One region of the Acidovorax sp. FG60 genome, then DNA from elsewhere that is predicted to be linked to it. Evidence: predicted binding sites of a transcription regulator. Region 1 holds the regulator's gene; each other region holds the start of a gene.
What was found. The regulator LexA, encoded in region 1, represses DNA repair genes until DNA is damaged. The targets are predictions, from matches to a motif close to ACTGTATNNNNATACAGT.
Positions count from the first base shown of each region.

Region 2: the regulator LexA is predicted to act here: its motif matches at 1,430-1,447, upstream of imuA (translesion DNA synthesis-associated protein ImuA).
Region 3: the regulator LexA is predicted to act here: its motif matches at 5,385-5,402, upstream of imuA (translesion DNA synthesis-associated protein ImuA).

Region 1 is NZ_JBMDJC010000002.1:176,972-184,899, reverse strand. Features, by position in the region: gene ACODS0_RS03655 (branched-chain amino acid ABC transporter substrate-binding protein) at 1-815, shown strand, start outside; gene ACODS0_RS03650 (D-2-hydroxyacid dehydrogenase family protein) at 1,042-2,049, opposite strand; gene ACODS0_RS03645 (hypothetical protein) at 2,231-2,719, opposite strand; gene lexA (transcriptional repressor LexA) at 2,893-3,567, opposite strand; gene ACODS0_RS03635 (asparaginase) at 3,657-4,607, shown strand; gene ACODS0_RS03630 (hypothetical protein) at 4,625-5,047, shown strand; gene ACODS0_RS03625 (DUF6152 family protein) at 5,072-5,542, shown strand; gene adk (adenylate kinase) at 5,665-6,321, opposite strand; gene kdsB (3-deoxy-manno-octulosonate cytidylyltransferase) at 6,549-7,385, opposite strand; gene ACODS0_RS03610 (Trm112 family protein) at 7,382-7,564, opposite strand; gene lpxK (tetraacyldisaccharide 4'-kinase) at 7,635-7,928, opposite strand, start outside.
Region 2 is NZ_JBMDJC010000026.1:67,778-75,705, reverse strand. Features, by position in the region: gene ACODS0_RS25170 (HD-GYP domain-containing protein) at 1-672, shown strand, start outside; gene ACODS0_RS25165 (IPTL-CTERM sorting domain-containing protein) at 682-1,287, opposite strand; gene imuA (translesion DNA synthesis-associated protein ImuA) at 1,475-2,359, shown strand; gene ACODS0_RS25155 (Y-family DNA polymerase) at 2,322-3,875, shown strand; gene ACODS0_RS25150 (error-prone DNA polymerase) at 3,892-7,155, shown strand; gene ACODS0_RS25145 (M23 family metallopeptidase) at 7,197-7,712, opposite strand; gene ACODS0_RS25140 (AsmA family protein) at 7,756-7,928, opposite strand, start outside.
Region 3 is NZ_JBMDJC010000019.1:96,725-104,652, forward strand. Features, by position in the region: gene ACODS0_RS22390 (error-prone DNA polymerase) at 166-3,291, opposite strand; gene ACODS0_RS22395 (Y-family DNA polymerase) at 3,299-4,615, opposite strand; gene imuA (translesion DNA synthesis-associated protein ImuA) at 4,554-5,351, opposite strand; gene ACODS0_RS22405 (NYN domain-containing protein) at 5,490-6,470, shown strand; gene ACODS0_RS22410 (hypothetical protein) at 6,586-7,413, shown strand.

The DNA of each region.
Region 1 (7,928 bases):
ACTCCGGTACCACCATTCCTGCTTCCAAGGTCTACAACGACTGCGGCATCCCGATGGTGACGGGCGCTGCGACCAACCCCAACCTGACCAAGCCTGGCTACAAGACCACATTCCGTATCATCGCCAATGACAACGCCCTGGGCGCTGGCCTGGCGTTCTACGCTGTGGATACGCTCAAGCTGAAGACCGTTGCCATCATTGACGACCGTACCGCTTACGGCCAAGGTGTGGCAGACGTGTTCAAGAAGACTGCCACTGCCAAGGGCATGAAAGTGGTGGACGAGCAGTTCACGACCGACAAGGCAACCGACTTCATGGCCATCCTGACGGCCATCAAGTCCAAGAACCCTGATGCCGTGTTCTACGGCGGTATGGACCCTCAAGCCGGCCCCATGCTGCGCCAGATGGAACAACTGGGCATGGGCAACGTCAAGTACTTCGGTGGTGACGGCGTCTGCACGTCTGAAATCGCCAAGCTCGCAGCGGGTGCCAAGACCCTGGGCAACGTGATCTGTGCTGAAGGCGGCTCTTCGCTGGCCAAGATGCCCGGCGGCACGGCCTGGAAGGCCAAGTACGATGCCAAGTACCCCAACCAGTTCCAGGTCTACAGCCCCTACACCTACGACGCCACGTTCCTGCTGGTGGACGCTATGAAGCGCGCCAACTCCGTGGACCCCAAGGTGTATGTGAACGAACTGGCCAAGTCCAACTTCAAGGGTGTGACCTCCACCATTGCTTTTGAACCCAATGGCGAAATGAAGAACCCCGCCATCACTCTGTACGTCTACAAGGACGGCAAGAAGACCCCTCTGTAATCGCAGTGGTCTGGCTCTTCAAGGTCTTTTTGGCTTTGGAGAGCGCCAAACAAAAGGGCTTCCTTTGGGAAGCCCTTTTTTTGTTGTTCAAATGCAGCTAGGTGGGGTGAGCAGGTTGTTCTGCTTGGCTGCTCAATGCCCAGGAGCTGGAGTTTGTTGAAGACTCGGGCGATGACCAAAACCGGCGCTACGCGCGAGGATGGATGTGCCCGATTTTTGCGCCAAATTAACGCCGCACCTGCAGTGCGCCTGGATTCACAATGTTGGTGGGAGTGCCTTTGATGAAATTCACCACATTGTCGAACGCTGCACCAAAATAAAGCTCATAGCTGTCTTGCTCGACATAGCCAATGTGGGGCGTGCAAATGCAGTTCTCCAGCCGCAGCAGGGCATGGCCCTGAAGGATGGGTTCGCTCTCGAATACATCGACAGCGGCCATGCCGGGGCGGCCCCGGTTCAGGGCGGCAATCAGGGCATCGGTCTCAATCAGCTCGGCACGCGAAGTGTTGACCAGCAGGGAGGTGGGCTTCATGCAAGACAGATCTTCGAGTGAGACGATGCCGCGCGTTTCGTCGTTGAGCCGAAGGTGGAGCGAGATCACATCGCATTGCGAGAAAAACTCCTCGCGCGTGGTGGCAGCCTGGTATCCATCCGTCAAGGCCTGGGCGCGTGATGCCTCACGCCCCCAAATGCGGACGTTCATTCCAAAAGCACGTCCGTAGCCCGCCACCAATTGGCCAATGCGGCCATAACCCCAGATACCCAGCGTTTTGCCCCGCAGCACGCTGCCAAGGCCAAAATTGGGAGGCATGGACGCCGTCTTCAGCCCTGATTGTTGCCAGGCGCCATGCTTGAGGTTGGAGATGTACTGCGGCAGTCGGCGCATTGCGGCCATGACAAGTGCCCACGTCAGCTCTGCGGGGGCCACGGGTGAGCCTATGCCTTCTGCCACTGCAATCCCACGTTCCGTACAGGCAGCTACATCAATGTGACTGCCGATCTTGCCGGTTTGCGCGATGAGCTTGAGACGGGGAAGTTTCTCCACCAGTTGACGGGTGATCTGGGTGCGCTCTCGCACGAGCACGATGATGTCAGCGTCTTTGAGGCGGACGGACAGCTGGCCCAGCCCCTTGACGGTGTTGGTGTAGACCTTGGCGGTGTACGCGTCGAGCCGGGATGCGCAGTGGAGCTTGCGGACTGCGTCCTGGTAGTCGTCGAGAATCACAATGTTCATTCCGACATTGTGCCTTGGCCACGCCGGTCGTTTCATACCGAACCGCCTCCTGGCACAGGAAAGGATGGGGCTTTTGGTGACGGAGTGTTGGAGACCTCGACAAGCGCCGTCCACAGCGATCAGGCGGCATCCTCCATATACAAAGCAGTCAATGGATCGCTGGGTGGTGCATGCCTTGAGCTCAACAGGCTTGCAGCGCCGCCTCGGATGCAGCCAGGCGGTCCAACTCGGCGCACACATCGGCCATGCGGCCGGCGATCACCAGTCGGCCTGAGCCGCTCGATGTGGGGAGCCTGCGCAGGACCTTGGCAGCCCTGCAGCCTGAGCCGTCTGCCAATCTGGATGATCCACAGGCAACGCGGGTAGCGGCAGGCGGCGGTATGAACGCCCGGGCATCGGTATTGGTGGCCACAAACCGCGTGGTGGCTCCGGTGGGTGGTGTCTGGGGGCTGACCGTAAAGGGCCATTTGCCTCGCGGTGGACGTTGGCTGGGGATGTTGGATGGATGGCGGGGTTTGTCAGTGCCTGCTGATCCGCTCCTGCGGCCCAGGTCCGCGTCATCGGGATGGGGGCGGGGCGCTGGCAGGTCTGCTGCAGACGGCTCCTTGAAGGTGTGGAGCCAGTGGGTCAGGGTACGCAGAGTACTGGAGAGCGCAGAAAAGGTGGTCAAGGCAATTCCCATGTGAAAACTCCGAAGGTCGGGGGTTGGACATAGGCAGGATTGCAAAATAAACCGGCACCGCAGGGCTGGCGTACCGGTTTTACCAGTGCGCCAAACGCCCGCCACCTGCAGCGCGGCAGCTAACGAACTAATTCATGAGTGAATGCGATGGAGCGCTGTGGCTACATCAACATGGTGTTGCGGATGAGGCCGACGGCCAGCCCTTCAATCTCAAAGGGTTCGCCGGGCTGCACCACGATGACCGGGTAATCCGGGTTCTCGGGCAGCAGTTCGATGGCGGTCGCAGTACGGCGCAGGCGCTTGACCGTTACATCGTCTCCCAGGCGGGCCACGATGATCTGGCCGTTGCGGGCTTCGCGGGTGGACTGCACAGCCAGCAGATCGCCATCCATGATTCCGGCATCGCGCATCGACATACCACGCACTTTGAGCAGGTAATCGGGCTTGTGATGGAACAGGCTGTTTTCCACACTGTAGGTTTGGTCAACGTGTTCCTGCGCGAGAATGGGCGACCCTGCCGCCACACGTCCCACCAGGGGTAGCACCAGTTGTGAGAGTCCGGGAATCGGCAGGCTGAACTGATTGCCGCGCGCTGCATTGATGGAGCGCACGGTGTCACCGCGCAACCGGATGCCGCGGGATGTGCCACTGACCAGCTCGATCACGCCTTTGCGCGCCAGCGCCTGGAGATGTTCTTCTGCCGCGTTGGCCGACTTGAACCCCAGTTCGGCAGCGATCTCTGCACGGGTGGGGGGCGCCCCGGTGCGTGCAATGGCCGTCTGGATGAGATCCAGAATCTGTTGCTGGCGGGCAGTGAGTTTCGGGTTGTCGAGCATGGTGGTTTCCGGTGGAGGCGGCTACAGTGATGGACAACTGTTTTTTAATCCAGTAACTGTATTTTTCACCAGTTTTTCGGAGTACGCAAGTGAGTGGGCAAAAAATTGTGGTTTTGGGCACCGGAGGGACCATTGCAGGCACGTCCGCGCAGGCTGGCGACAACATCGGCTACACCGCTGCGCAGGTAGGGGTCGGGCAGCTGCTTGCAGCTGTTCCCGGATTGCAGCAGGCCGCGCGGGGCGTGCTGGTGGCGGAGCAGGTGGCCCAGATCGACAGCAAGGACATGGATGGCCAGGTGTGGCAGGCGCTGGCGCTGCGCTGTGCGCACCACCTGGAAGATCCCGAGGTGCGTGGTGTAGTCATTACCCACGGAACCGACACGCTGGAAGAGACGGCGTGGTTTCTGCACGAAGTGCTGGACACCCGCGCGAAACCCGTGGTGCTGACCTGTGCCATGCGCCCGGCCACGGCGCTCACGCCCGATGGGCCTCAGAATCTTCTGGATGCTGTTGCTGTGGCGGTCACGCCCGGCGCACGGGGTGTGCTGGCGGTCGCCGCTGGCGAAATTCATGGGGCACGGCAGGTTCAGAAGGTGCACCCCTACCGGGTGAATGCGTTCAACTCGGGCGAGGCCGGGCCTTTGGGTTGGGTGGAGGAGGGGGCTGTCCGCCTTGTGCAGGATTGGCCCCTGGCGCCTGATGTTCCAGCATTGAATGCTATTGAAAATGTAGTGAATGCCGCAGCCTGGCCTCGCGTGGAAGTGGTCATCAGCCACGCTGGCGCATCGGGAACGATGGTGGACGCACTGGTGCGAGATGGGGTCCAGGGGCTGGTGGTGGCCTGCACGGGCAATGGCACCATCCACCATGCTCTGGAGGCCGCATTGCTGCGTGCCCAGGAGGCGGGTGTGCGCGTGGTGCGGTCCACGCGCTGCTCCGAGGGGCAGGTGCTGCCCAAGCCGGGGGACGCATTACCGGACTCCAAAGGGCTATCCCCCTTGAAGGCCAGGATCTCGCTGATGCTCGAACTGCTGCACTGAGCAACAAGGCCGCCCCGATGTTTTTTGCAACTCTTAAGTCCCATGCGTGGGCTTACCCCGCGCTGGAGGTGGTGCACATCGTGGGCATTGCCTTGCTGTTGGGCAATTTGGTCTTGCTGGAGTTGCGGGTGTTTGGCCGTGGGGCGGCGCTGCCCGTCAAGGATTTGGCGCGGCTCAGCCTGTCGCTGGCATTGTGTGGTTTTGGCCTGGCGGCGGCGTCGGGCCTCTTGATGTTTGCCACACAGCCTGCCGAACTGCTCGCCAGCCGCGCATTCACCTTGAAGATGCTGCTGTTAATGCTTGCAGGTTGCAACGCCGCGTGGTTCCATGGGCGGGGTTCCCTGGCTCGCCTGGATGCTCTGGCCCGGGTACAGATGCTGGGTTCCACCGTGATCTGGCTGGCTGTGGTGGTGTGTGGCCGCTGGATTGCTTACCTCTGATCGGACATGACAAGGAGAGAACCGATGAGCCTGCAACGCCGCCACGTGCTCCTGGCCGCCACGGCCATTCCCTGGGGAGCGCGTGCCCACCATGGGTGGAGCAGTTTTGACCCCGACCGTCCCATCTACCTGGAAGGCACCGTGCGCAAAGTGCGCTGGCAAAATCCACACGCCGAGCTGGAGCTGGAGACACCTGCGGAGCTGAAGCTGCCTGCGGATCTGGCCCAGCGTGTGGTGCCTGCGCAGGTGTCCCCCGTGGATGGCAAGGCCTTGCTGGCCAAGACGGTTTTGCCTACCCGCAAAGACCGCCGCTGGGAGGTGGAGCTGGCGCCCCTGACCCGCATGCAGGCCTGGCAGGTGCAGGAGATCAAACCCGGCACTGCGGTATCGGTGGTGGGCTTTACCCTGCGCGAAGAGAAGGGCGACGCGGTGCTGCGGGCGGAATACCTGTTTGTGGATGGCAAAGCCTACGGCTTACGCTCCAGCCCAGCCTGAGCCATCGGTATGGCCCGGGGATAGCCATGCGAAAGACCTGAAACTGTTCCCTGCACCGCATAAAAAAAGCGACGCCCTGCTGCCATGGCGTCGCTGGTTGCAAGGGGCGATAGCCCCGTGCCTTAACTGGCCAGTGCCTGCAGTGCGCGTGCCGTGATCTCGTCCACGCTGCCCGTGCCGCTGATGGCGCGGTACTTGGGGGCCAGCTCGGGTTCGGCCTGGGCCCAGTTGCTGTAGTAGTCCACCAGCGGGCGCGTCTGGTCGCTGTAGACCTGCAGGCGCTTCTTGACGGTTTCTTCCTTGTCGTCTTCGCGCTGGATCAGCTCTTCGCCCGTCACGTCGTCCTTGCCTTCCACCTTGGGCGGGTTGAACTTGACATGGTAGGTGCGGCCGCTGGCGGGGTGCGAGCGGCGGCCGCTCATGCGTTCGATGATGGCGTCAAAAGGCACATCGATTTCGAGCACGTAGTCGAGCTTGACGCCCGCTGCCTTCATAGCATCGGCCTGGGGAATGGTGCGGGGGAAGCCGTCGAACAGGAAACCGTTGGCGCAGTCTGCTTGCGTGATGCGCTCCTTGACGAGACCGATGATGATGTCGTCACTGACCAGGGCGCCCGAATCCATCACCGCCTTGGCCTGCAGGCCCAGAGGGGTGCCGGCCTTGACGGCTGCGCGCAGCATGTCGCCGGTGGAGATCTGGGGGATGCCGTACTTCTGGCAGATGAACGTGGCTTGCGTGCCCTTTCCGGCGCCAGGCGCGCCCAACAAAATCAGTCTCATGGAAGTCCTCGAAGGTTAGAAATCGGTTGGCGCCGCTGGCGGGGACGTTCGAAGGGCGCCTGAAGCCGTTCTGTGCGCCCGGGATGCGGTGCTCTCGTTGCGGTCGAGGATAGCATGCGACTCCCTTGCGCTGACTTACATGCTGCACCGGGTTGGGCAGGGGTGTCGCAGGGTGGATAGCAGGGGCATTCGGCGGACCAGCACGGCGCGCGCCACCGGCCCGCTCCTCATCGAAAAAGGCGGCGAACCCGTTCCAGGTCTTCGGGCGTATCCACGCCTGGGCCAGGGGCCGCTTTGGCCAGGTGAACCGCAATGCGGTGGCCGTGCCACAGCGCGCGCAGTTGCTCCAGCGCCTCCACCGCCTCGGTGGGGGCGGGTGTCAGGGCAGGAAATTGGCGCAGAAAGCCCGCACGATAGCTGTAGATGCCCACATGCCGCAGTGGCGCGAACCCCGCCAGGGCTGCTACACCGGGTGCCGCCGCCTCGGCGGCACCTTGCCACCAGGCCAATCCCATATGGTCCCGCGCAAAAGGGATGGGCGCGCGGCTGAAGTAGTGGGCCAGGCCACGCGCGTCCAGCACCACTTTCACCACGTTGGGGTTGGTGTAGTCGGCCAGTGACGCAATGGCGTGGGCTGCGGTGCCCATGCTGGCCTCCGGCTGGGTGGGCAGGAGGGCTGCCACAGCGTTGATGAGGCCGGGGTCTATCAAAGGTTCATCGCCTTGCACGTTGACGACCACGTCGTCCCCGTCCAGGCCCAGCTGGGTACAGGCTTCGGCCAGGCGGTCGCTGCCGCTGGGGTGGTCGGCGCGGGTCAGTATCGCTTGTACGCCATGGGCGGCGCAGGCCTGCAGGATGCGAGGGTCATCGGCTGCCACCACCACGCGGGCTGCTGCACTTTGGGCGGCGCGCTGGGCCACCCGTACCACCATGGGCAGGCCCGCGATATCGGCCAGGGGTTTGTCGGGCAAGCGGCTGGATGCCATGCGCGCTGGGATCAGCACCGTGAAGCGACCGCTCGCGGTCGCAACGCCTGGCGTGCCGGGATCCGTTGCTGCGCTCATTGCTCCAGTTCCTCGTCGGTGAGTGTGCGGGCTTCGTTTTCGAGCAGCACCGGGATGCCGTCCCGCACCGGATAGGCCAGGCGAGCGCTGCGGGAGACCAGTTCCTGGGCATCGCGGTCGTAGGTCAGCGGGCCTTTGGTGACGGGGCAGACCAGCAGTTCAAGCAGTTTGGGATCCATGGTGACAGCGCTTTCCAGGAGGTTCGTTCGGGCAGGCAAGGATGATAGCGGCGGCCCGGGCGGTGAATCATTAATGCCTTTGGACGCCCAAGGCCAGCAGGCGCGCATCCAGCGCTGCGAAAAAGGCCGGGTCAATGTGCAATTGCAGGGGCACGGCCAACGCGTCCGGGTGGTGTTGCCAGAGCTTGACAGCGTCTTTTTCGGTGCAAATTAGCGGGTGGCGCTTGTCAGATGAGCGGTTCCAGCTATCAAAATCATAGTGATCTGGTAAGGCTTCCGTGTGTGCCAGCTGCAGCGCCTGACCCTGCAGCATGGCAAAGAACACGTCGGGGCGTGCCACGGCCGCCACGGCATGCAGCGGCTG
Region 2 (7,928 bases), on a different contig from region 1:
CAGGTCTATCCCCGGGCTGTGGATGTGGCGGTGCTGGAACACCACGAGCGCATGGATGGCAGCGGCTACCCGCGTGGCCTGGCCGGTGCGGACATCTCTGTCCTGGGCCGCATCCTGTTGCTGGCCGAGGTGGTGGCGGCGTTCTATGAAAAATACGACGACATGCCCGCGCAGCGCCTGTCGCTGGTGCTGCGGCTGAACCATCGCAAATTTCCATCGGCCCTGGTGGCGCACATCCTGCCCCTGCTGCAGGAAGAAGTCGCCCGGGAATCTGCCCTCATGCCGCTGGGTAACGATGCCTCGCGCCAGATCGACCTGCTGGCCGAAGCTTTTGAATGCTGGGATCAGCTCAAGACCGCACTGCCTCCCGAAACCAGTGTCAAGGCACTGCCGGGAAGCGCCTTTGTGTTCCTCGATGCGCGTCTGCTGGCTTTGCAAAAAGCCTTGCTGGAGGCCGGTTCACACCCTCGGCAGCAGGGTGAACTCATGACCCAGTTGCAGGGCGATGCCATTGGGATGGCTGAAGTGGCGCTGGTGGGGCGCGAGGCGCTGTGGCAGCTGCAAAGTATTGTGAATGCCAGCTATCGCCGCTGGCCGCAGCTGGCAGACCGCGCCACCCCTGCGGATGCAGCGGTGGCGGATTGGTGTGATTGGGCAGTGCGGAAGCTTTGAAAAGGGTGGTCAGCCCACCCGGCTTCGCAGCCAGAACCGATGGTGCATCGCCCAGCCAGCCATGAGCACCGCGAGGACCAGCAGCCCCCATTCAGACAGCGTCGGAATGGATGCTGGCGGCGCGATGCCGATGTGGACCGTGAATGAATCCGCTGTCGGGCCCGAGCCCCAGGTCCACAGATAGGTGCCCGGTGTGAGCCCCAGGCTGGCCAGCGAGGTCGCAGTCCAGGTGGCCGAGGACGTGAGCGCAGCGCCCGAGGCGTAGCCTGCCGGGGCGAAGACGAAACCGGGCATTGTGCTGTCCAGGCCCACCATGTCGCCAGATCCAGCATTCGCCCCGACAGGGCCTCCGCCTCCGAACGCTGGTGGGCCGGATATCCCCAGGTAGGCGTCCACGGTGCCAGCCGTGTCGGTGAAGACCAACCCAGCCGAAGCAATGACCCCGGGGGACAGAGGCCCGCTGCCCGCAGGCGAGAGGGCCCCCAGATTCAGGCTGCCACTGCCACTGGCGACCACATTGCCACCGCTTTCAAAAAAGTAGAGCGTATAGGCCGCGAACGTGTTGCCGGACAGGAGCAGCAACAGGGCGACTGCTGCCGATTGGATTGTTTTCATTCAACGGACCCTCTCTTTTTTGTCCTGCCCATTGTAGGGAGCGTGGTGTGCGTTGGCCCAGCTTTATAGGGCCTGGGACGCGTTGCCTCCAAAAACCCCTCACCCCAAAGTCTTCTCCGCCAGTTGCCCCGCTGCTCGAAATACTGGTTATATTTACAGTATTCATATTGTTCTTCTCGTCTTCGCCATGCCTGCGCTACGCCACTCCCTGGGGGTTGTCGCGTCCGATCTGCCATTGACCGTGCCCGGTGTCTGGCATGCGGACGCATTGGGTGCGGGCCAGTTGCAGGTGCAGTCCACCGGTTATGGTCCTCTGGATGCGCAGTTGCCCGGTGGGGGCTGGCCGGTGGGGGCGTTGAGCGAGGTGCTGCAGCCCCTGGCGGGCCTGCACGAATGGCAGTTGGTGCTGCCTGCCCTGGTACAGGCCACTGCCCCGCGCTCGGGGGCGGTGGTGGTGGTAGCGCCGCCTTGCGAGCCTTTTGGACCGGCGCTGCAGGCCCAGGGCTTGTCAGCCGAGCGGCTGTGTGTGGTGCGGGCCGATGCCGCCGCTGCGCTCTGGGCGGCAGAGCAGGCGTTGCGTTGCCGGGAGGTTCTGGCCGTGATGGCCTGGCTGCCGCAGGTGCAGTCCGCAGCCCTGCGCAGGCTGCAACTGGCAGCAGCGCAGCAACGTCAACTGCTATGGGTGTTTCGCCCGGCCAGTGCTGCGGCGCAGGCCTCACCAGCCTTGCTGCGGCTACAGGTGCAGGGGATGGCCATGCCGGGAGGTGTATGCACAGTCCCCGGGATGCAGGTGCACATTCTCAAGCGCCGGGGGCCGCCCCTGGCGCAAGGGCTGGATCTGCCGGGCTGTCATCCCCGGCTGGCCCAGGTGCTGGCGGCCCAGGCCGGGCGCCGGCGTGCAGCGCAGGTGGATGCTGGTAGCACCTTGGTGGCAGGTCGCCTTGCTGCGGCAGCCAAGGCATCGGGGGCGTTGCCCATGCGCCCTTCATTGGAGCTGCTGGTGCCGTTGGGGGCGGGGCCAGAGGGGAGGGCGCATGCACTGGATCGCGCTGCCATTGCCCTGGTGCGATGAGGCATCCGCACCGCCTGCAGGGGCTGTGCCCACCGCTGCGGCAGGCTGGTGGGCCTTGCGTTTTACCCCGCGTGTGGCACTGGTGGATGCAGAGGCTGTGCTGCTGGAGGTGTCCACCACCGAGCGGCTGTGGGGCGGGCGCGAAGTGCTGCTGGCCCAGGTGCTGCAGGCCTGGGCCTGGGCCGGGGCATCTGCCAGGGGCTCTGCCCCCCCCGCTGCCCAGGTCGCTGGCGAGTGTGGGCCTGTAGGGGAAGGGACGGCGGCGGGCGCACAACCGACGGGTGTACCCGTGATCTGGGGCAGTGGCCCCACCGCCCTGGTGGCGCAGGCCCGGCTGCGTGTGGCGTTGGCGGGGCAGGCTCTCCCTGCACAGGGGCCGCTGAGCCTGCCTCTGCACACACTCACAGCCTTGCGCCCGCATGTGGCCAGCCTGGAGCGCATGGGCTGCCGCACCTGGGGGGCACTGCGGGCGCTGCCCCGCGCCGGGGTGTCGCGGCGTTTTGGTGCGGCGGTGCTGCGGGTGCTGGACCAGGCCCTGGGAGATGCCTCTGAGGCCCACGCCTGGCTGGAGCTGCCCGAGCAGTTTGTGCTGACGGGCGAGTTGCCTGCGCTGGCAGAGTCGGCCGATGCGCTGCTCTGGAGCGCCAGCCGCTGCCTCACGGCCTTGCAAGGCTGGCTGCAAGCGCGGCAGCAGGGCGTGCTGGGCCTGGAGCTGGCCTGGCGCCATGACCTGCGGCGCATCGATGGTGTGGCCATCGCCCCCACGCAGGCGCTGCAGGTGCGCACGGCGCAGGCCACGCAGGACATGGGGCATCTGCGGCGCCTGTTGTCTGAAAATCTGGCGCGCACCACGCTGGCCGCGCCGGTCAATCAGATCACGCTGCGTTTGCTGGAGGCGGCCCCGCTGCCACACCGCAGTGCGAGCCTGCTGCCGCCCGACCATCTGGGCGGCGCCGACCCTGCTGGCGCCCAGGGCGAGGCTTTGCACCAGTTGCTGGAGCGCCTGTCAGCCCGGCTGGGAGCAGACCATGTGCAGGCCCCGGTGCTGCAGGCCGACCACCGCCCCGAATGCATGCAGCAGTGGCGCCCGGCGGCCGAGGTGCTGCGCGTGACGGCGGCGGCCTCAAAGCACGCTGCAGCCCGGAATGCCTCCGTCAGTGTTGCCAATACGGCGCTGGATGCAGCCCCCGATGCCCTGCTGCTGCCCACCTGGCTGCTGAATCCGCCCCGGCGGCTGGCGGTGCAGGGCAACCGCCCCTGCCACCACGGCCTGCTGCGACTGCTGGCCGGGCCCCACCGCTTTGAAGCGGGCTGGTGGTCTGCGGCCGGGGAGGGCGCAGGCCCGGCCCCCGGTGAAGGTGCCCTGGCCTTGCGCGACTACTTTGTGGCCCACAACGATGTGGCGGGGCTGGTGTGGGTGTTCCGCGAGCGGCTGGCGCCGGTGCCGTCCGTATCGGACGGCCCCCCAGCCGCCGTGCGGCCCCATCGCTGGTTCCTGCATGGGGTGTTTGGGTGATCTCTGCGGAGGCTCCATGGGCCTGACACCTTCCTCTGCATCGCCTGCACAAGCCACCGTGCTGCCGGGCTATGCCGAGCTGCACTGCCTGTCCAACTTCAGCTTCCAGCGTGGAGCATCGCATCCACAGGAACTCGTGAAGCGCGCGCTGGCGCTGGGCTACCAGGCCCTAGCGCTGACGGACGAATGCTCGGTGGCGGGTGTGGTGCGCGCTTGGGAGGCCGCCAAGGAATGTGGTTTGCACCTCATCGTGGGCAGCGAGTTTTTGTGGGGTGACGACCTGCGGCTGGTGGCTCTGGCGCGCGATGCCGAGGGCTGGGGCAATCTTTGTGAGTTCATCACCGCGGCCCGTGCGGTCGCATCCAAGGGGCAGTACCACGTGGGCCCGCGCAGCCCCTGGGGATTGCTGCAAGGGTGCGAGTTGCTGCTGGCGCCTATCCGGCAACGCTTTGATGCTTCTGATTTGATAGCTATTAGCGCTTGTCTATCCAGCGCTAGAGGCCAATTTGACTCAAATTTTGATGGCCATATCTGGTTGGCGGTCGAACTGCACCTGGCCCCGGACGACAGCCTGTGGCTGGCCACGCTGCAGCGTGTGGGTGCGGCGCTGGGCTTGCCGCTGGTGGCAGCGGGCGATGTGCACATGCACGCCCGTTCGCGCAAGCCGCTGCAGGATGTGATCACCGCCGTACGCTTGGGCCGCAGCGTGGGCGAATGCGGGTTTGCGCTGCAGCCCAATGCCGAGCGCCATCTGCGCCGGCGCGTGCGGCTGGCGGGCGTCTATCCGCCCGAGTTGCTGGACGCCACGCTCACCGTGGCGGGGCGCTGCACGTTCACCCTGGACGAAATCAAGTACCAGTACCCGCTGGAGACCGTGCCCGCTGGCATGACCCCCGCGCAGGCCTTAGCCTGGCTGGTGCAGGTGGGCGTGCAAGGCGTTTACCCGCAGGGCGCGCCACAGAAGGTGCAGGCGCAGATCCGCAAAGAGCTGGACCTGATCGCACACTGCCAGTACGAGATGTACTTCCTCACGGTGCACGACATCGTGCGCTACGCGCGCAGCCAGGGCATCCTGTGCCAGGGGCGTGGCTCGGCCGCGAATTCGGTGGTCTGCTACATGCTGGGCATCACGGCCGTGCCGCCCGAAAACTCACACCTGCTGTTCGAGCGCTTTATCAGCAAGGAGCGCAAGGAGCCGCCCGACATCGACGTGGACTTCGAGCACGACCGGCGCGAGGAGGTCATCCAGTACATCTACGAAAAATACGGCCGCGAGCGCGCCGCCATCGCGGCCGTGGTTACCACCTATCGCACGCGCAGCGCGCTGCGCGATGTGGGCAAGGCGCTGGGTGTGGCGCCGTCCTTGGTCGATGCCTTTGCCAAGGACCACCACTGGTTTGACGAACAGTTCGCCACCGACCGGTTGCAGGAACTGGCTGAAAGCCTGGGTGCACCGCTGCACCGGCACACGGCCCAGCTGTGGCTGGAACTGGCGGCGGACCTCAAAGGCTTTCCGCGCCACCTGAGCCAGCATGTGGGCGGTTTTGTGCTCACGCAGGGCAAGCTCACGCGCCTGGTGCCGGTGGAGCCGGCGAGCATGGAGGATCGTTCCGTCATCCAGTGGGACAAGGACGACCTGGACACCATGGGCCTGCTCAAGGTCGATGTGCTGGCCCTGGGCATGCTCAGCGCGCTGCGCCGCTGCCTGAATTTGCGCGAAGCCTTGCGCGGTGAGCGCTGGGACCTCCAGGGCATTCCGCGCGAAGACCCCGCCACCTACGACATGATCTGCGCCGCCGACACCGTGGGCGTGTTCCAGATCGAAAGCCGCGCGCAGATGAGCATGCTGCCGCGCCTGCGCCCGCGCGAGTTCTACGACCTGGTGGTGGAGGTGGCGATTGTGCGGCCCGGGCCTATTCAGGGCGGCATGGTGCACCCCTACCTGCAGGCGCGCGAACGCAGGCGCAGGGGCGAGCCACTGCAATTGGAGAAGCCTGAACTGGAAGCGGCCCTGGCGCGCACGCTGGGCGTGCCGATTTTTCAGGAGCAGGTGATGCAGATCGCCATGGTGGCGGCCGGGTTCTCTGCCGGCATGGCGGACGATCTGCGCCGGTCGATGGCGGCCTGGAAGCGCAAGGGCGGCGTGCACCGGTTCGAGCGCCCACTGGTCGGAGGCATGGAAGCGCGTGGTTACCGTACCGAGTTTGCCCAGGCCATCTTCCAGCAGATGCTGGGCTTTGGCGAATATGGCTTTCCTGAAAGCCACGCCCACAGCTTTGCCTTGCTGGCCTATGCCAGCAGCTGGCTCAAATGCCATGAGCCCGCGTGTTTTCTGGCCGCGCTGCTCAATTCGTTGCCCATGGGTTTTTACACCGCCTCGCAACTGGTGCAGGATGCGCGCCGCCACGGCGTGCGTGTGCTGCCCATCGATGTGACCTGCAGCGACATCGACTGCACGCTGGAGGGCGCACCAGAGCCGCTGAGACCTGCGCGGGGGCTGGGCGTGCCGCCACTGCCGCAGCCCGCTGTGCGTCTGGGCTTGCGGCTGGTGGGCAGCTTGCACAAAGATGCTGCCGAACGACTGGTAGAGGCCCGCGCTACAGGCCCTGCCTTTGCCAACACCGAAGACCTGGCCCTGCGCGCACAGCTGAGCCAGCAAGACCTACAGGCGCTCGCTGCAGCCGATGCGCTGGCGGGTCTGTCAGGCCACCGGCGCCAGCAGATGTGGGAGGCGGCCGCGCAGCACACGGCACCGCCCCTGCTGCGCGATGTGCCCGTGCACGAAGCGCCCCTGCAACTGCTCGCCGCGCCCGAGGGCGAAGAGATTCTTTTCGACTACGCCGCCACCGGCCTCACACTGCGCCGCCACCCGCTGGCCCTGCTGCGCCCGCGCCTTGCGCGCTGGCGCCTGCAGACCGCCCTGCAACTGAACACCGTGCCCCATGGCCGCAAGGTGCGCGCCTGCGGCATCGTCACTGTGCGCCAGCGCCCCGGCACGGCCAAAGGCACGATGTTCGTCACGCTGGAGGACGAGACGGGCCCCGTCAACGTGATCGTGTGGCCTGCGCTGGTGGAGACATGGCGCAATGCGCTGCTCAGGTCGCAATTGCTGGCGGTGGAAGGCGTGTGGCAGTGCAGCGTGCCCGAGGGGGAGGGGTCCGATGCGCCGTCGCCATCAGCGTCGGTAGTGCGCCACCTGGTGGCCCAGCGTTTCAAGGACTTGACACCGCTGCTCGGTCGCATGGCCCAGGCGCTGCAGGGTAGCCGGGACTTTCACTGACCTTCGGAGCGCTTCGGATCATCCTTCTGACTCCCTTGCGGTCACCGCTCCAGCAGATAAGCGTGGGGGTCGATGAAGAACGCTTTTTTGACGCCCTGCGTAGCGCCATCCACCTTCCACGGCACGGGCAGCATTCGCACGACGGAATAGTGCAGGTGTGGCGGCTTGCCCTGCGCGTTGCCGCTGGCGCCCAGCGTGCCAATCGCCTCCCCAGACGCCACGAAGGACAAGGCGTCTGTGCCGATCGAGTCCAGGTGCGCAAAGTAATGCAACCGCCAGCGCGGCCCGAGCACCAGCACCACCTTGCCGCCTTTGGCGATTTCTCCTGTGAACAGCACGACGCCATCCGTAGTGCTCAGCACTGGCGTACCGGTCTTGCCAAAGATGTCGATGCCCTTGTGCACACCCGAGCTGCCCCAGGGTTCGAACCAGAAGGACTTGGAATTCCAGTCTTTTGCGGAGGCCCCGGCCACGGGGATCTGGATGCGCTCCGGCAGTAACAGGCCCGCCACCAGCACGGCCAGCAGGGTGAGGCTCAGAATCTTTGCAATTTTCATGGCGCGATTATTCCGCGCTCGCAATCGTTGCAGTCGCTGTGTATCAGCGCGAAGGGTCTGCCTTGCTGGCGGCCTGCCGTGCAGGCTGCGAGGCCGTGCCGGCTGCCCCCTGGACTCCGGGCTTGACAGGCTGTTGGGCCAGGTTCAGCAGCGGCTTGCAATGGGTGTCGTCGTCTGCTGCCGGCACGGTGATGGGCACCAGGGCCAGCGCGGCGG
Region 3 (7,928 bases), on a different contig from region 1:
GCCCGCAAGGGTTAGAAAGTCGGTGAGCTCAGTTGATGAGCGAGATCAGCACTCGGTCAGTCGAAACTAGAATTTTGATGTTTCATAGTTCAATTGATCCGTGGCTTGCGGAGCCTACTGGACGTATTGCCGCATCACGACAAATAACGCCCATCGACCTTCAAGCTAGCGGAAGTCGCGGCTCTCGGTGGCCAGCCGGCCGAGCAATGGCGATAGATCGGCCAGACGATCGGCAATGAGGTTGCACACCATGCCCTGGCGCTGCCATCGTCCCTTTACCGCGAGCAGGCGTGAGCCCAATAGCACCTGGCGCTGCGCGTCTCTCACATCCCGCCACACGATCACCTGGGTAGTTCCATGCTCATCTTCCAGGGAGAGAAACACTGTGCCATTGGCCGTCTCTGGCTGCTGGCGAAGCGTGACGATACCGGCAGTGCGAACGCTGCGGCCGTTGGGTATCCTGCGCAAGTCCTCCGACGTCTTGAGCTTGTACTTTTCAAGCCTCTTGCGCAGAAGCGCCATGGGATGGCTGCGCAAGGTCAGGCCAAGCGAGGCATAGTCCCACACCACATCCTCGCCCTCAGGCGCTGCAGGCAGTTCTAAAAACTCTTCTTCCACGGGCGCCTCTTGGAGCAACTCAGGTGGTGCATGCAGCGCGGCCGCATCCCAGACTTGCTGACGCCGGTGACCCGACAGAGTGGCCAGCGCGCCGGCGGCCGCTAGCAACTCCATCTCATGGTGCTCCAGCTGTGCCCGACGCGCCAGCTCTTCTGCATTGTCGAAAGGGGCATTGCGCCGTGCCGCCATGATGCGAGCCGCGCTGCCCGCCTGCAGGCCGCGGATCATGTGCAGTCCCAACCGTACAGCTGGTGTACTTGGCAGGTCTTCCAAGGTGGACTCGACGTCGCTGTACATCACGTCCACCGCCCTCACCTCTACCCCATGCCGCCTGGCGTCCTGCACCAGCTGGCTAGGGGTGTAGAAACCCATGGGCTGGCTGTTCAGTAGCGAAGCGAGGAATGCGGCTGGTTCGTGTCGCTTGATCCAGCTTGAGGCATAGACCAGCAGCGCGAAGCTGGCCGCATGGCTCTCAGGAAACCCGTATTCCGAGAACCCTCGGATCTGCTGGAAGGTCGATTCCGCAAAGCTCTTCTCGTACCCTCGGGCCAACATGCCCTGCACGATCTTGTCATAGTATTTTTCAAGACCGCCCTTCCTTTTCCAGGCTGCCATTGCGCGCCGAAGCCCGTCCGCCTCGCCAGCGGTGAAGCCTGCTGCAACCATCGATATCTGCATGACCTGTTCCTGAAAGATAGGGACACCCAGGGTGCGGCCGAGCGCGACTTCAAGCTCCTTGCTGGGATACGACACACGTTCATGGCCTTGCCGTCTACGCAGATAGGGGTGCACCATGCCGCCCTGGATGGGCCCGGGCCTGACTAGTGCCACCTCGATCACCAGGTCATAGAAGCATTTGGGCCGCAACCTCGGGAGCATCGACATCTGCGCGCGCGACTCGATCTGAAAGACGCCCACGGTGTCAGCCATCGAGATCATCTGGTACGTCTGGCGATCCTCGGGAGGAATGTCCTGCATGCTGAATTGATGGCCACGGCGAAGGCCGACCATGTCCAGGGCCCTTCGAATCGCGGACAACATGCCCAGGGCCAGCACGTCCACCTTGAGCAGGCCTGCCGCATCGAGGTCGTCTTTATCCCATTCGATCACGGTGCGGTCCGCCATCGATGCGTTCTCCACCGGCACCATGCGGCACAGCAAATCCCGCGTGAGCACAAAACCGCCTGTGTGTTGCGACAGGTGCCGCGGGAACCCGATGAGCTGGCTGGTGAGCGTGATCAGTTGGCGCACTGCGAGGTCATCCACGGACATGCCGAGTTCATCAAAGCGTTCCAGCCTGACGTCCGCCCCGTCGAACCACTTCTGGCCCTTGGCGATGGCGTCCACCGTGGCCAGATCGAACCCAAGCGCTTTGCCGACATCCCGGATCGCTGACTTCGGCCGGTAGCTGATGACTGCGGCGGTGAGCGCTGCCCGGTCCCGCCCGTACCGCTGGTACAGGTACTGGATCACCTCTTCGCGGCGCTGATGTTCAAAGTCAATGTCAATGTCTGGTGGTTCATTGCGCTCCTTGCTGATGAAGCGCTCGAAGAGCACGGACATGCGCACTGGATCCACCTCGGTGACGCCAAGGCAGTAGCAAACCACGCTGTTCGCCGCCGAGCCGCGCCCTTGGCACAAGATGTTGCGCGAGCGGGCGAAGGCCACGATGTCGTAAACGGTGAGGAAGTAGTGCTCGTAGCGCAGTTCACAGATCAGAGACAGCTCGTGCTCGATTTGTCCTTGGACTCTTCCCGGAATGCCCGCCGGCCAGCGGCGGCCCGCACCCTCGTATGTCGCCTGTCGCAGGTACGTCGCAGCAGTGTGCCCCGCTGGCACCACCTCGTCGGGGTACTGGTACTTCAGTTCGTCCAGATTGAAGGTGCACCGCGCCGCCACCTGCAGCGTCTCGGCCAGCAGCTCGGCCGGGAAGGTCTGCGCGAGGCGTAGCCGGGTGCGCAGATGCTGCTCCGCGCTGCGCTGCAGTGCGAACCCACACTCGGAGAGCGGCTTGCCAATGCGTGTGGCCGTGAGCACATCTTGCAGCGGCTTTCGGGAGCGAACATGCATGTGGACATCACCTACCGCGACCAGCGGGAGCGCGGTGAGTTCGGACAGCTGCCGCATGCGGTGGAGCCACAGTTCGTCGTCGAGGCGGCGCAGCTGCTCCACGCCGATCCAGCAGCGCCCAGTGAATTGATTTAGGGTCCAGAGCCCGGCCGCTTCCAACTGCGCCTCCGAGGCCTTGCGGTCGGGGCAAAGCAGGACCACGCAGTCTTCCAGCTCCGTACCGCTGATGTGGTCAAGAGTGAGGTGGTAGGTGCCTTTCTCTGAGGAGCGCCGAAGCTTGGTGATGAAAGCGCATAGGTTGCCGTATCCGTTCAGGTTCTGGGCGAGAACCACCACAGTGAACCGGGCCTCAGTCTCGTCACGCGGCTGGATCTGGAGTTGCGATCCCAGCAGCAGCGGCAGGCCCGCCGCTTTGGCAGCCACGTGCGCGCGCACGACACCCGCCATGGAACATTCGTCTGTGATTGCCAGGCCCTGATAGCCGAGTTCCTGGGCACGCTCCACCAGCTCGTCGGGTGCGCTCGCTCCCCGTAGGAACGTGAAGTTCGACACGCACCTCAGTTCAACATAGTCCGGCAGCGACCGGGAAGGACGGATCAGCATGCCAGGTTCACGCAAAGTGCCCGTGCAGGAACCAGGCGGTCTGGTCTCGCGCCAGGCGCTGCTGGAACACCCAGAGCACGCCGGCGTGCGCGCTCAGAGCAAGCCAGTAGTCGCGCTGCACGTTGAGGGGTCGCGCATCGGCGCCTTCGCCACTCAGTTGCCACCAACCGCCTTCGATGCGGTCAGGACCCAGGAGCAACTGCAGGGGCCCTTGGTAGTACGGGCGGTTGTCGCGCTCGATGAGACGCAGTGGCTCATCGAGGACCCAGCTGGGCAAGGGCAGTTCGTAGGGGGGTTGCGACGACTTGCGTTGGGCATTGCACTCCCAACTCTGCATCCACTCCAGCCGATGGTCTGCAGACAAGGCCGGGCGGCGAACGCAGGTATTCCCCAAGCGTGCCTGGATTCGCTCCAAGGCGAGATCTGTATTGGCGCCTTTGCGCAAGGTCTCAGGGATGAGGGATCGGCTCTCTTCGATGATCGGCAAGACCTCAGGAGCGAGTAGCTCAATGTCTCCGGCCGGGGCCGCAAGCTGGACCTTGGCCAAGTGCTCGGCCAGCAGCCGCGCGAAGTGCTCAACGTTCTGTGTGGGCTGGCCAGTGCGAACGGTCAGCTCGCCACCGGCGCCGGCGTCCTTGGCGCGCATGACGTCGTGGCACCACCTGAACGTAAAGGCTGTGGCCCCCATGCGACGCGCGGCCAGCCATCCCGCCATCTGCACGAGCAGGCGCCGGGCGCCGAACAGCAGGGCTGGCGCAGTCTCTACCCGCGACGTCAGCTCTAGCCTTGCATGGAACGTCTCGGGCAAGCTGATCCATTCGTAGACCTCCGGCCGAAGTGCGTACGCCTGGTCGAGGGCGGCTAGCAGGTCCTTGTCAAAGCGACGGCTCAGGCCCCCACGCGGGAGATTGCGCACGTCGCCGAGCGAGCGGCAGCCCACGCGGGCCAGAGTGGGCTGGTGCTTGCCCACTGCCGAGATTGCTTGCAGCGGCAAGGGGTCCAGGATCTTGGCCAATGGAGCGCGAAAACCGTCGAAAGCGGCCTCCCCAGGTGCGTGGCGAGCCAAGGCGAGCGCTGACGTGCCTGTGGGGGCCCAGGCAATGCGGGCACCCAGCTCCGCAGCACCGCCCTCGATGAGGGAGTGCAATGTCTCCATGCCTCCAAACAGGCGCGCGCTTCCCGACACCTCTGCGACTACGGAATCTTCCACCAGAGCCACCCGAGGGGTGAACTGCAGGGCCCAGATTCCGAGGGAAGTCGCATCAATGGGAGACGGGCTGGTCGGCAGAGGGATGGGGAGCAACGCGGCCCAATGCCCACGCATTGGAGGCCTCCTCACGGGAGAGTGCGGCGGCGGGGGCCGGCACGGTCTTGAGCCGGGGCGGAATCACCGACTCCAGATTGCCTGGCATCGCTGCCAGGTACAAGGCCTCATCCAACGACGCGCCCCTGCGCTTCGGAATGCGGACCTCCAGCTTCCAGCCGTTGGCCAGGGCCACGGCGACACGCAGCGGCGCTGGAGAGCTATCGGTCAATGCTGTCACAGGGCGGAACAGGAACACGGGCGCATCGCAGGACTGGGCGTGGACCTGCAGCCGGCGGATCTGCTCTGGCCGTGCCTGAGGCAGCCAGGACAGCACCGCCCCGGCGGGATCGGACTTGACGATCTGCTCCGTCACCCAGAGTCGGTCCACGGGGGTCGACGCATGGATCCACACCACCTGATCCGCGTTCAGGCCCAACTGCTCCAGACCTGCGGCATGCGGCTGCTTGGGCGGGGCGATCAAGTAGATCCGGCCGCCAGAGGACATGAGCGAGGGAATGGACCTACTGAGGAGGCGCCACTCGCAGAGGGCCGCCTGGGGCATGAGCAGCTCGGTCAGGCTGTGGGTTGGCCAGCCACCGCCAGGAAGCTCAATGTCCAGTTCGGCAAAGCCCGACGAGACAGTGCGCGACACGGAATCGCCCAGTTCCGCGCCGCGCCAGACAGCCTCGGCCACATGACGTGGCAGGCTGCCAGGATCAAAGGCGCCGGAAGCAGAAGGGATGGGAGCTGGCATGGACGGGAGACGGGGGCGGTCATTGGCAAAAAAGCTGTATGAATATCCAGTATATGCCCGCCTATGCAAAGTAGAAAGTGCACCCTGGTTTGGACTGCGCGGTAGCGCTAATTTCGTAGCAAGACAGCGCCGCCCGGCTTGAATTTCGGCCGCAAGCAGCACCAATACACCTACAGTGCGGTCAGATTCTCTATCTCCATGCGCTCACGCCAGTGCACCAGCTGCACACGGCCCTCCCCCGGCCAGTTCGGACGAGAATCGGGCATCGCACAACTCAACCCCACACGTTCAATGACAGCACCACGGGTCTCAACTAAGCAAGGCGCCGACGAGCCGACAATGCGGCTCGCGGTTTTGATCGATGCCGACAACGCACAGGCGGCCGTTATTGACGGCCTGCTCGCGGAAGTCGCGCGCTTCGGTGAAGCTACCGTGAAGCGGATCTACGGCGACTTCACTGCCCCGACGAGCGCATCCTGGAAAAAGGTGCTGCAACGCCATGCCATCAAGCCGGTTCAGCAGTTCGCGTACACCACCGGGAAGAATGCAACGGATAGCACGCTCATCATTGACGCCATGGACTTGCTCTATACCCGCAAGTTCGATGGGTTTTGCCTGGTCTCAAGCGATAGCGACTTCACAGGTCTCGCAACCCGCATTAGAGAAGAAGGCGTCACGGTCATCGGTTTTGGTGAACACAAAACGCCCGAGGCATTCAGGAACGCATGCCACAAATTCATTTTCACCGAGGTGTTAAGGCCGACTGCTAGCAACACCGCTACGGCTCCTGGTGCAAAGCCTGCGCAGGCTGATGCAGCCGTGAAAGTGGAACCGCCGGTGCCACTCGCAGTGCCCGAATTTCCAAAACAGTTTGTCTTGGAAGCGCTGGAGCTTTCCAGCGACGACTCTGGTTGGGCTCATCTTGGTACGTTTGGTGGCTATCTGACCAAACTGCAGCCCGAGTTCGACTCGCGGCTATACGGCTTTAAAAAGCTATCGGATCTGGTGCGCTCCAAGTCAGATATTTTTGAGACAGAAGAACGAACTTCGCCGGGTCAGACGCAAAGGGTGCTGTACGTCAAAGCAAAAAATACTACGGCGTCGCCCACCAGGTCTTAGCTCCCATAGCAGCAGCACCGTTCTATCCCCTGAATCTAAATGTTTGCCGCAGATTTGGCAACAGTTGGCCGGCAAACCTTTCTGCAAATATGCGGATCCCAATAATATAGAAAACATGGCAATTATCAATGTTTCCGCACCGAAAGAGCATCCGGTAGAGATCAAGCTTCCAGCTATGAGCGAAGAAGTCAAAGAAGCCTGCGAAGACTATATGCACTACATCAATTTTATTCTTGAGCCGGCAAAACTAGAAATCGAAACAACCGTTAGAAAGAACAGAGTATCACTCCATCAGGCATTTGGTGCAAATCTCATACTGGCGCATAGTGTTGACTATCTAAAAGCCATTCGGTCTGCGGCAGGAATCAACGAACGCCGCGCGGATTTGATTCAGTCTTTTGACGAAATGTTTGCAGTAGATGGCGCATATATTTCTAACCGCAAAATGGAACTGATAGATGCCGTCAACAATGCGCTGAAACATATCCGAATCAAACCAGATCGATACGTCGACCTCGGTGACCGCTATGGGCAAATTTCCTTCAAAAGCCTGGTCGAGCACGAGGGGCGTGTATTTTGTCATCTAGAAAAATACAGGTTCGACTATTGCCGTGCGGTACTTCTTCCAGGGCTAAAATCCCTGTCAAATTGGAATTTCGAAGACGCAGACGATGTACTGGAGTTCGCAATGGGCAAAAAGCCCACCTCAAGCAGCGGCTATTCATCTTCATATGATTCCGGTGACCCGTCCCAGGCTATCGACCGAATGGTCGAGATTTGCTCATCTCCCTGCCGAAACTGTGAAGAGCAAGCTGACGATTGCCGTTGTTCCCAGTACATCTTCGATGGTAAAGCAGGGAAATTTGAGCCGCTTCATTCTGTTTCGGAGAGTGATTTTAATGAGTTAATGAGTCAAATTTCGCCGTCATACAGCAGAGGATAAATATGAATGGCTTCTCGGTGGGTATTGGCGATCACTCCGAAGAGGTATAGGCAGAAAAAAGCCCATCCATGGATTGGATGGGCTTTTCAATTGAGCGCACTATTCGCGCTTCAGGCCATCGGCCTATCTTGGTTCTTTGCAGTCTAAGGAACGAACCGGTTCACCTGAGATTGACCAAATGTATGCAGGGGGATACCCCGCAATAGAGTTTGCAAGCTGCTCATAGGAGCCTCGCCGCTGAAACTCTTGGTTGGAAAATCCGTCCCATAGTTTTACTATCCAAAGTACTTGGAAATCTGCGGAGTTCATTATTCGCAAGACATCTTGAGTTGCTCGGGCTTCGCCGGGAACCACCAAGAAGCCCAGTCAAGATAAACGAACCTACCGCCTTCGATTGTTGGTGAGAAACCTGTCACAGTTTCATTTCGAAAAACCACACCATAGTCGTTGGTGAAATTTACCTTGTCGCCTACCTTGAAGTTGCAGGCTATTGGGGGATTTGTTTCGGCATCAGA